DNA from 2 places in the Erwinia pyri genome. Region 1 is predicted to be linked to the other one. Evidence: predicted binding sites of a transcription regulator. Region 1 holds the regulator's gene; the other holds the start of a gene.

What was found. Region 1 encodes PurR, which represses purine synthesis genes. Its sites were predicted from a motif close to CANGCAAACGTTTGCNTG; they were not measured.
Region 2: a site for PurR is predicted at 2,007-2,024, ahead of purM (phosphoribosylformylglycinamidine cyclo-ligase). Genes of this name have one in related genera too.

What each region holds. Positions count from the first base shown of each region.
Region 1 covers NZ_CP132353.1:2,008,040-2,013,060, reverse strand. The annotation lists gene Q3V30_RS09350 (Grx4 family monothiol glutaredoxin) at 43-381, opposite strand; gene Q3V30_RS09345 (C40 family peptidase) at 754-1,572, shown strand; gene cydH (cytochrome bd-I oxidase subunit CydH) at 1,611-1,700, opposite strand; gene purR (HTH-type transcriptional repressor PurR) at 1,980-3,005, shown strand; gene punR (DNA-binding transcriptional activator PunR) at 3,080-3,994, opposite strand; gene punC (purine nucleoside transporter PunC) at 4,107-5,021, shown strand, end outside.
Region 2 covers NZ_CP132353.1:1,236,494-1,241,514, forward strand. The annotation lists gene pstB (phosphate ABC transporter ATP-binding protein PstB) at 1-181, shown strand, start outside; gene purN (phosphoribosylglycinamide formyltransferase) at 267-905, opposite strand; gene purM (phosphoribosylformylglycinamidine cyclo-ligase) at 902-1,942, opposite strand; gene upp (uracil phosphoribosyltransferase) at 2,187-2,813, shown strand; gene uraA (uracil permease) at 2,877-4,160, shown strand; gene hda (DnaA inactivator Hda) at 4,247-4,948, shown strand; gene arsC (arsenate reductase (glutaredoxin)) at 4,953-5,021, opposite strand, start outside.

The DNA of each region.
Region 1 (5,021 bases):
AAGGGCGAGGAATTTTCCTCGCCCTTTTACTTTCTGACTGGCTTATTCAGCGGTGTCAGAAGGGTATTTTTGTGCAGTTTCTTTGATCAGCTGCTGCAGTTCGCCCTGCTGATACATCTGAATGATGATGTCGCAACCGCCGACCAGCTCACCATCCACCCACAGCTGCGGGAAAGTTGGCCAGTTTGCATATTTAGGTAATTCCGCGCGAATTTCCGGATTCAGCAAAATGTCCACATAGGCGAAACGTTCGCCACAGGCTGACAGCGCCTGAACGGCCTGGGCCGAGAAGCCGCAGCTTGGCAGTTTCGGTGAACCTTTCATGTAGAGCAGAATCGGGTTTTCTGCTATCTGGCGCTCAATTTTCTCAACGGTACTCATAAATGGCTTCCTTAATCGGATACTTCGTGTCTATTTAGTGTAGCGACTCTCTCCGCACGATGAAAACGACATTTTACTGAGAGCATTTTCGGCGTCTGCGCCTCACAAGCCCAGGCGGATACATTAAAATAACATTTCCCTCTGATTATTGCAGCGCTGATGGCGGTAAACTGGATAAGGTTTGCGCAGATAACCAGCTGATTTGGCTTATTTTTACAGGTTTTACTTGTTCTGCATCATTGAAACAAAAAAGACCTTACCTTTTGTTAAACAGTTAGATTAGAATTGCCCAATGAGCCTGCTGCAAAGCAGATATCCCTGTTTTTGGCACGCTTTGGCCGCCGGTCGAAGCACAAACTGTTAATGGTAACGATGCGTTTACTCATCACCCTCTTTATGCTGGCGTTTGCTCAGCTCTTTTTTAATATGGCGCACGCATCGCCACACGCTCCCGTTAATGCTAATCATCATAAGACGGACGCCGGTACGCCAGCCCGGGAAGATGAGCGACGTAAACGCAGGCCGGTTAAAGCGAGCTCAACTAAAAAAGTGAAAGAGTCCACCAGCAAGAAATCCCGCTTAACCTCCGCTCCGAAGCTCAAGCTTAAAAAGAAAGCACCTCAGGCAACTGCCGCCGCTACCCCCAGCAGAGTTAACAAAAAAAGCGTTAATGAGGGTAAAAAACGTTACGGGCGTCACCGTGGTAAAGCCGCGCAGATGGAAGCGCTGACCGCCGATCTCGATTCGGCGCCGCTGAAGTTGAGCAAAGCTCACCGTGCCCGCTATCAGAAGGCGCGTGAAACCGCGATGAACAAACTGATGGGCCAGCTGGGTAAGCCTTATCAGTGGGGCGGAACCTCACCGAAAACCGGCTTCGACTGTAGCGGACTGGTCTGGTATGCCTATAAAGATCTGGTGAAATTTAAGATCCCCCGCACCGCTAATGAGATGTATCACCTGCGCGATGCCGCCTCAATCAAACGTGATGAGCTGGAAAAAGGGGATCTTGTCTTCTTCCGCATTAATGGCCGCGGCGCTGCCGATCATGTGGGCGTCTATCTGGGTGACGGTAAGTTCATTCAGTCCCCGCGCACCGGCAAGGATATCCAGGTCAGTGCGCTGGGCGAAGATTACTGGCAGCGCCACTATATTGGCGCCCGTCGGATGATGACGCCGAAAACCATTCGTTAAAAGTGATACAGGGGCCAGTTGCCTGGCCCCTGTTCAGACTAGTGCATGATGGCGGTAAAGCTGAACGCCATAATCATCGCCAGTGCGCAAACCGTGGTCAGTAGTGAGAACTTTAAATCGGTATCCATTTTTCTTCCTGAATAGCCCTACAGTTTATGGTGTTACCAATTTTCCCATACTTAGCGGTAAAAATCTCGTTTTCTCTGCTCAGCCTTGTTAGAATTCTTTTTTTGTTGCGCAACGCTCGCTTATCTTCACTGTTCTGCGGGTGACCACTCTTTTCCTTCCTGACGAATCCGACAGCAACATAAAAAAATGATTTAAGACGTCAGGTTTTATTCTTACCAGGCAAACGATTAACAACAGCCTTATCAACATGTTGAGATAAGCGCAGGAGTAGCTAGTTCATGGCAACAATTAAAGATGTGGCAAAACAGGCCGGGGTGTCGACCACCACCGTTTCCCACGTCATCAATAAAACCCGCTTTGTCGCCGAAGAGACGCGGGAGGCCGTCTGGGCTGCAATTAAATCGCTGCACTACTCCCCCAGTGCAGTGGCCCGTAGCCTGAAGGTTAATCACACCAGAACCATTGGTCTGTTAGCCACCTCCAGCGAAGCGCCCTATTTTGCCGAGATTATCGAGGCGGTGGAGAACTGCTGCTTCGCAAAAGGCTATACCCTGATCCTGGGCAATGCCCATAACGATCTGCAAAAGCAGCAGGCCTATCTGTCGATGATGGCGCAAAAGCGCGTGGATGGTCTGCTGGTGATGTGCTCAGAGTATCCCGATCCGCTGATCAGGATGCTGGAAGAGAACCGCAATATCCCGATGGTGGTAATGGACTGGGGCGAGTCCCGCGGTGACTTTACAGATACCGTGCTGGATAACGCTTTTGAGGGCGGCTATCTGGCCGGGCGCTATCTGATCGATCGTGGTCACCGCGATATCGGCGTGATCCCCGGGCAGATGGAGCGCAACACCGGCGGCGGTCGCCATGCCGGCTTCCTGAAAGCGCTAGCTGAAGCCAATATTACGCTGCGAAAAGAGTGGCTGGTGCAGGGTGATTTCGAACCGGAGTCTGGCTATCAGGCGATGCAGCAGATTTTGTCGCAAAAGCAGCGCCCGACGGCGGTCTTTTGTGGCGGTGACGTCATGGCCATGGGCGCAATTTGCGCTGCGGACGAAATGGGCCTGCGGGTCCCGCAGGATATATCGGTGATCGGTTATGATAACGTGCGCAACGCCCGTTACTTTACGCCAGCGCTGACTACCGTCCATCAGCCAAAAGAGCGTTTGGGCGAGACCGCCTTCGATATGCTGCTGGACCGCATCACCAGCAAACGGGAAGATCCGCAGACCATTGAGGTGCATCCTTCACTGATTGAACGTCGCTCGGTCGCCGACGGTCCTTTCCTGGATTACCGCCGCTAAACGACTTGTGCACCTCTCTCCTCCTGCAGCCAGGGGCATACTCTGCCCCTGGCCTGCGCTGTTTACCCGCTTTGTTATTCTTCCTCACGCAGCCATTCGCTGTTCAGCGTATCGCTTTCTCCCAAATAATCGAGTAGCCAGCTCAGCGCCGGTGAAGCCTGCTGTTCAGACCAGCTGACGCAGCAGGGACTGTCGGGAAAAGCGGCAGCAAGCTTAAGCTCGTGCAGCGTGCCCTGTTTCAACAGAGGCCGGGCAAAATGTCCCGGCACCATGCCCACGCAAAGCCCGGCTGACAGACAGTCGAAGGCGCTTTCCCAGTCCGGCACCACCAGCCGCCGCTGGTTATCCAGGGTCCAGGTTGTTCGCTTGGGGAGTGCCCGCGAGGTATCCTCCAGCACCAGCGAAGGCCACTCCCGGATCGCCTCTTCAATGATTACCTGCTCCTTGTGCTGCGCCAGAGGATGATCTGCCGCTACCACACAGCGCCAGTTCAGTGCTCCCATATCGCGAAAGGCAAAACGGCCGCCTACCGGAATAGCCTGAGTCGCCCCGATGGCCACATCAACCCGGCCATCGGCCAGCGCATCCCAGACACCATTGAACACCTCTGGCGAGAGATGCAGCTCCATATCCGGAAAGTGGCGATAGAAGTCCACCACCAGCTGGCGCGTGCGCTGTGGTTTGACTATCCGATCGACGGCAATGTTGATCTGTCCGCGCCAGCCGTTTGCCACCTGCTGACACTGCCGTCGGGTGGCGAGCATTTTTTTGATAACACTACGCCCTTCCTGCACAAATACCCGTCCCGCTTCGGTCAGCACCACATCCCGATGCCGCCGTTCAAACAGGGGAACCGCCAGCCACTCCTCCAGCTGCCGCACTGTATAGCTGATAGCTGAGGGGACCCGATGCAGCTCTGCCGCAGCTGCGGTGAAACTGCCGGAGCGTGCTACGGCATCAACGACTTCCAAAGCGTGTTCTGACCACATAACCTGCCTGCAAATTTTTTGGAGGGAACAGGCAAATATTACCGTTTCACAAGCTGATTGACACGCGATTACACTCTGCGGCGTTCGATTCATTACCCATAAAGAGAAAAAAATGCCTGGAAAAGGATTTATAGTTTACCTCGCGCTGCTCAGCGTTGCGGGTTTCCTCGCCACCGATATGTACCTGCCTGCTTTTATCGCTATGCAACAAGATTTGCAAACCAGCGCGGGCATCATCAGCGCCAGCCTCAGCCTGTTTCTGGCCGGTTTTGCCAGCGGTCAGCTGATCTGGGGGCCGCTGTCCGATCGTATTGGCCGTAAGCCCGTGCTGCTGATGGGCCTGAGCCTGTTTGCCATCAGCTGTGCCGCTATGTGGTGGGTTGAATCTGCTTCCCTGCTGCTGGCGCTTCGATTTGCGCAGGCCATCGGCATCTGTGCCGCCGCAGTGAGCTGGCAGGCGCTGGTGGTTGACCGCTATCCGGCCGCCCAGGCTAACCGCGTCTTTGCCTCTATTATGCCGCTGGTAGCCCTTTCGCCAGCGCTGGCTCCGCTGCTGGGTGCCTGGCTGCTTAACCACTTTAGCTGGCGGGCCATTTTTATCACGCTATTGCTGATTGCGGTTGCCCTGCTGATTTTTACTCTGTTTCTCAAATCGCCCCGTAAAGAGACAACGCAGGCAGCCAGTGAGAAGGTAAGTTTTATCAGCTTATTAAAATCCCCGGTCTACGGCGGTAACGTGCTGATCTACGCCGCCTGTTCAGCCAGCTTTTTTGCCTGGCTAACAGGGTCGCCCTTTATTCTTGGGGCTTTGGGCATGTCGCCTGGAGATATCGGCCTGAGCTACGTGCCGCAAACGCTCGCTTTCCTGATTGGCGGGTATGGCTGCCGTACGCTGCTGAAACACCTTGAGGGACGAGCGTTGTTACCCTGGCTACTGGCTCTTTATGGCGTCAGCATCCTCGCCTTCTTTATTGCCGCTCAACTGCCGGAACCTTCGCTGTATGCTTTGCTGCTACCTTTCTGCGGC
Region 2 (5,021 bases), 770 kb from region 1:
GCTCAAGCAGCATTTCACGCTGATCCTGGTCACCCACAATATGCAGCAGGCGGCGCGGGTATCCGATTTCACCGCCTTTATGCATCAGGGCAGCGTGGTGGAGTTTGGCGAGACGGACGAACTGTTTACCACGCCGCGCCAGCGCCGTACCGAAGATTACATTACCGGGCGCTACGGCTGAGAAAACGCCAGCCGCATAAAACAAAACACCCGATGAAGTTCACCGGGTGTGGGTATGGAGAATATCTGGCGGGTGGCCCTGGCGGTCAGTCGAAGGCGTGCCCTTCTTCAGGCAGCTTTTCGCCATCCAGCCAGGCCGCGTTGTCCCGCATCTCCAGCCTGCCATCCACAAACCAGCTCACCACCAGCGGGTAGATAGCGTGCTCCTGATGCTGCACACGCGCGGTAACATCCTCTTCGCCATCTTCAGCAAATACCGGAACTTTCGCCTGAAGGATCACCGGGCCGCCATCCAGCTGCTCGGTCACAAAATGCACCGAGGTGCCGTGCTCTTCATCGCCATTTTCAATCGCCTGGCGATGCGTATGCAGGCCGGGATATTTCGGCAGCAGGGAAGGGTGAATGTTCAGCATGCGTCCGGCATAGTGCTGCACGAAGGCTGGGCTGAGAATGCGCATATAGCCAGCCAGCACCACCAGGTCGGGCGCATAAGCATCGATCTCCAGCATCAGCTGGTTATCGAACGCCTCGCGGTCCGCAAACTGGGAAGCGGCCAGCGCATGGGCGGGCACGCCCGCTTCACGCGCTCGCGTCAGACCATACGCCTGTGATTTATTGCTGAACACGGCAGCGACGCTGCCGCGGATCTGGCCCTGCTCACACGCATCCAGAATTGCCTGAAGGTTGCTTCCCTGCCCGGAAATCAACACTACCAGCCGTTTCATGCGTTAATGACCACACGCTCATCGGAATCAGATGCTTTGATTACGCCAATTTTCCAGGCTTTTTCGCCTGCGTCGCTCATCAGCTGCACCGCTTTGTCCGCTTCCTCTGCGCTGAGGGCGATCAGCATGCCCACGCCACAGTTAAAGGTGCGGTACATCTCGTGACGACTGACGTTGCCCGCTTCCTGCATCCAGCCAAATACCGCAGGCCACTGCCAGCTTGACTCTTCAATCACCGCCTGGGTGTTGTCAGGCAGCACGCGAGGGATGTTTTCCCAGAAGCCGCCGCCGGTGAGGTGGCAGATGGCATGCACCTCTACCTGTTCAATCAGGCTCAGCAGGTTTTTGACATAAATACGGGTTGGCTCCAGCAGGTGGTCAGCCAGCGGCTTGCCTTCCAGCTGAGTCGCTTCCGGGTCGGTTTTGCTGACTTCCAGAATTTTGCGCACCAGCGAATAACCGTTGGAGTGCGGGCCGCTTGAACCCAGCGCAATCAGCACGTCGCCATCCTGCACCTTGCTGCCGTCGATGATTTCTGACTTTTCCACTACGCCAACGCAGAAGCCTGCGACGTCATAATCTTCGCCATGATACATGCCCGGCATTTCAGCCGTTTCGCCACCCACCAGCGCACAGCCGGACTGGGAACAGCCTTCAGCGATGCCGGTGATCACGCTGGCTGCGGTCTCCACATCCAGTTTGCCGGTGGCATAATAATCCAGGAAGAACAGCGGCTCGGCGCCCTGTACCACCAAATCGTTCACGCACATCGCGACCAGGTCGATACCGATGGTATCGTGGCGTTTAAGGTCCATCGCCAGACGCAGCTTGGTGCCGACGCCGTCAGTGCCGGAAACCAGAACCGGCTCGCGGTATTTTTGCGGCAGCGCACAAAGGGCACCGAAACCGCCCAGTCCACCCATCACTTCCGGGCGACGAGTCTTTTTCACTACGCCTTTAATACGGTCGACTAAAGCATTACCCGCGTCGATGTCTACGCCGGCGTCTTTATAGCTGAGAGAGGTTTTGTCGGTCACTGCGGATCCCCACGCGGTTTGCGGTTGGTGGTATGGAAAATAAAGCGCGGCAATTCTAACAGCGCAGGCAAACGTTTGCGAGTGCCATCTGATGACGCGTTGCGGATAACTGAATTTTAGCCAATTCTTTAAGGGGCAGAGGAGGAATTAACAGAAGTTGCACTAAGTCATATGGCGTCGGGCGTAAATGGCGCTATAATCTCGCGATTTTTTTTTTGCAGCTTAACACTCCGGGAGTACAACAATGAAGATCGTGGAAGTCAAACACCCGCTGGTCAAACATAAACTGGGCCTGATGCGTGAACATGACGTAAGCACCAAGCGTTTTCGTGAACTCGCCTCAGAAGTGGGAAGTCTGCTGACTTATGAAGCCACCTCCGACCTGGAAACCGAAACGGTGACCATTGAAGGCTGGAACGGTCCGGTAGAGATTGAGCAGATCAAAGGCAAGAAAATTACCGTGGTGCCGATCCTGCGTGCCGGGCTTGGCATGATGGAGGGCGTGCTGGAGCATGTTCCCAGCGCGCGCATCAGCGTAGTGGGCGTTTACCGTGATGAAGAGACGCTGGAGCCGGTGCCCTACTTCCAGAAGCTGGTGTCGAACATTGAAGAGCGTATGGCGCTGGTGGTTGACCCGATGCTGGCAACCGGCGGCTCGATGATCGCCACTATCGACCTGCTGAAAAAGGCGGGCTGCACCAGCATCAAAGTGCTGGTGCTGGTTGCCGCACCGGAAGGGATTGCCGCGCTGGAAAAAGCGCACCCGGATGTTGAGCTCTACACCGCGTCAGTTGATCAGGGACTGAACGAGAAGGGGTATATTATCCCCGGCTTGGGCGACGCAGGCGATAAGATCTTCGGTACGAAATAGGAATGATGCAGACAAGCCGACCGCAGAGTCGGCTTTTTATTGGGGTAAACTAAGGGTAATACTATGACTCGTCGTGCAATTGGCGTCAGCGAGCGTCCGCCGCTGCTGCAAACTATTCCGCTCAGCTTCCAGCATCTGTTCGCCATGTTTGGCGCCACGGTACTGGTACCGATCCTGTTCCATATCAATCCGGCCACGGTGCTGCTGTTTAACGGGCTGGGCACGCTGCTCTATCTCTTTATCTGTAAGGGAAAAATCCCCGCCTATCTGGGTTCCAGCTTCGCCTTTATCTCCCCTGTATTACTTCTTCTGCCGCTGGGTTATGAAGTGGCGCTGGGCGGATTTATCCTTTGTGGCGTGCTCTTCTGTCTGGTGGCACTGATCGTTAAAAAGGCCGGAACCGGCTGGCTGGACGTGATGTTCCCCCCTGCGGCGATGGGCGCAATCGTGGCGGTAATCGGCCTGGAGCTGGCGGGCGTGGCGGCGAATATGGCGGGGCTGCTGCCTGCTAACGGCGCTGCCGTCGAGAGCAAAACCATTATTATTTCGATGGTCACCCTCGCCGTGACGGTATTTGGCTCCGTACTGTTCCGCGGCTTTATGGCGATTATCCCGATTCTGATCGGCGTGCTGGTGGGCTATGCGCTCTCCTCGGCAATGGGGATTGTGAACTGGTCTGCGGTAGAGGCTGCGCCCTGGTTTGCGCTGCCCACGTTCTATAAGCCCCGTTTCGAATGGGTGGCGATGCTGACTATTCTGCCTGCAGCGCTGGTGGTGATTGCGGAGCACATAGGGCATCTGGTGGTCACCGCCAATATCGTGAAAAAAGATCTGCTGAAAGATCCTGGCCTTCACCGGTCGATGTTTGCTAACGGGATCTCAACCGTGTTCTCCGGCTTCTTCGGCTCCACGCCTAACACCACCTACGGCGAAAACATTGGGGTGATGGCAATTACCCGCGTTTACAGCACCTGGGTGATTGGCGGTGCGGCTATCCTCGCCATCCTGCTCTCCTGCGTGGGTAAGCTGGCGGCAGCAATTCAGGCTATTCCGGTGCCGGTAATGGGTGGCGTTTCGCTGCTGCTGTACGGCGTGATTGGCGCTTCCGGTATCCGCGTGCTGATCGAGTCAAAGGTTGACTATAACAAGGCGCAGAACCTGATCCTCACCTCGGTGATCCTGATTATCGGCGTCAGCGGCGCTACCGTACATATTGGTGCCGCCGAGCTGAAAGGGATGGCGCTGGCGACCATCGTGGGCGTTCTGCTGAGCCTGATCTTTAAGCTCATCAGCCTGGTGCGCCCGGAAGAAGTGGTGCTTGATCCTGAAGATCGGGATCGTCCATAAAGCGGCAGATCCGGCCCGCGTTTATTAACGGAAGAAACTTGTGATAAACTCCAGCCGGATTTTGCCCGATCACTACTGAGGTGCTTCTGAACACACCGGCACAGCTCTCTTTGCCACTCTATCTGCCCGATGATGAAACCTTCGCCAGTTTCTGGCCGGGGGAGAACCCCTCGCTGATCGCCGCACTGCAAAGCGCGTTGCAGCAGGAGCATGGCAGCTACTTCTATTTCTGGTCGCGTGAAGGGGGCGGTCGCAGCCATTTACTGCATGCCGCCTGTGCAGAACTCTCCGCCCGCGGCGAAGCTGTGGGCTATGTTCCGCTGGATAAGCGTACCTGGTTCGTGCCGGAAGTGCTGGACGGAATGGAGCAGCTGCCGCTGATCTGCATCGACAATATCGAATGCATCGCCGGGGATGAGCCCTGGGAAATGGCAATTTTCGATCTCTATAACCGCATTCTCGAAACCGGCAGAACCCGCTTACTGATCACTGCAGATCGTCCTCCCCGGCAGCTGAACCTGAAGTTAGCCGATCTCGCTTCCCGTCTCGACTGGGGGCAGATTTACCGGCTTCAGCCGCTGTCCGATGAAGACAAGCTTCAGGCGCTGCAGCTGCGGGCCAGATTACGCGGGTTTGAGCTACCGGAAGATGTGGGCCGTTTCCTGCTGAAACGGTTGGATCGCGAGATGCGTACGCTGTTTGTGACGCTGGATAAACTGGATCGCGCTTCCATCAGTGCCCAGCGTAAGCTGACCATTCCGTTCGTGAAGGAAGCGCTGGGTCTCTGACTCCTTACAGGATGGTCAGCACCTGCTCGGGCGGGCGGCCCAGGCGCGCTATACCTTTATTGATGACAATTGG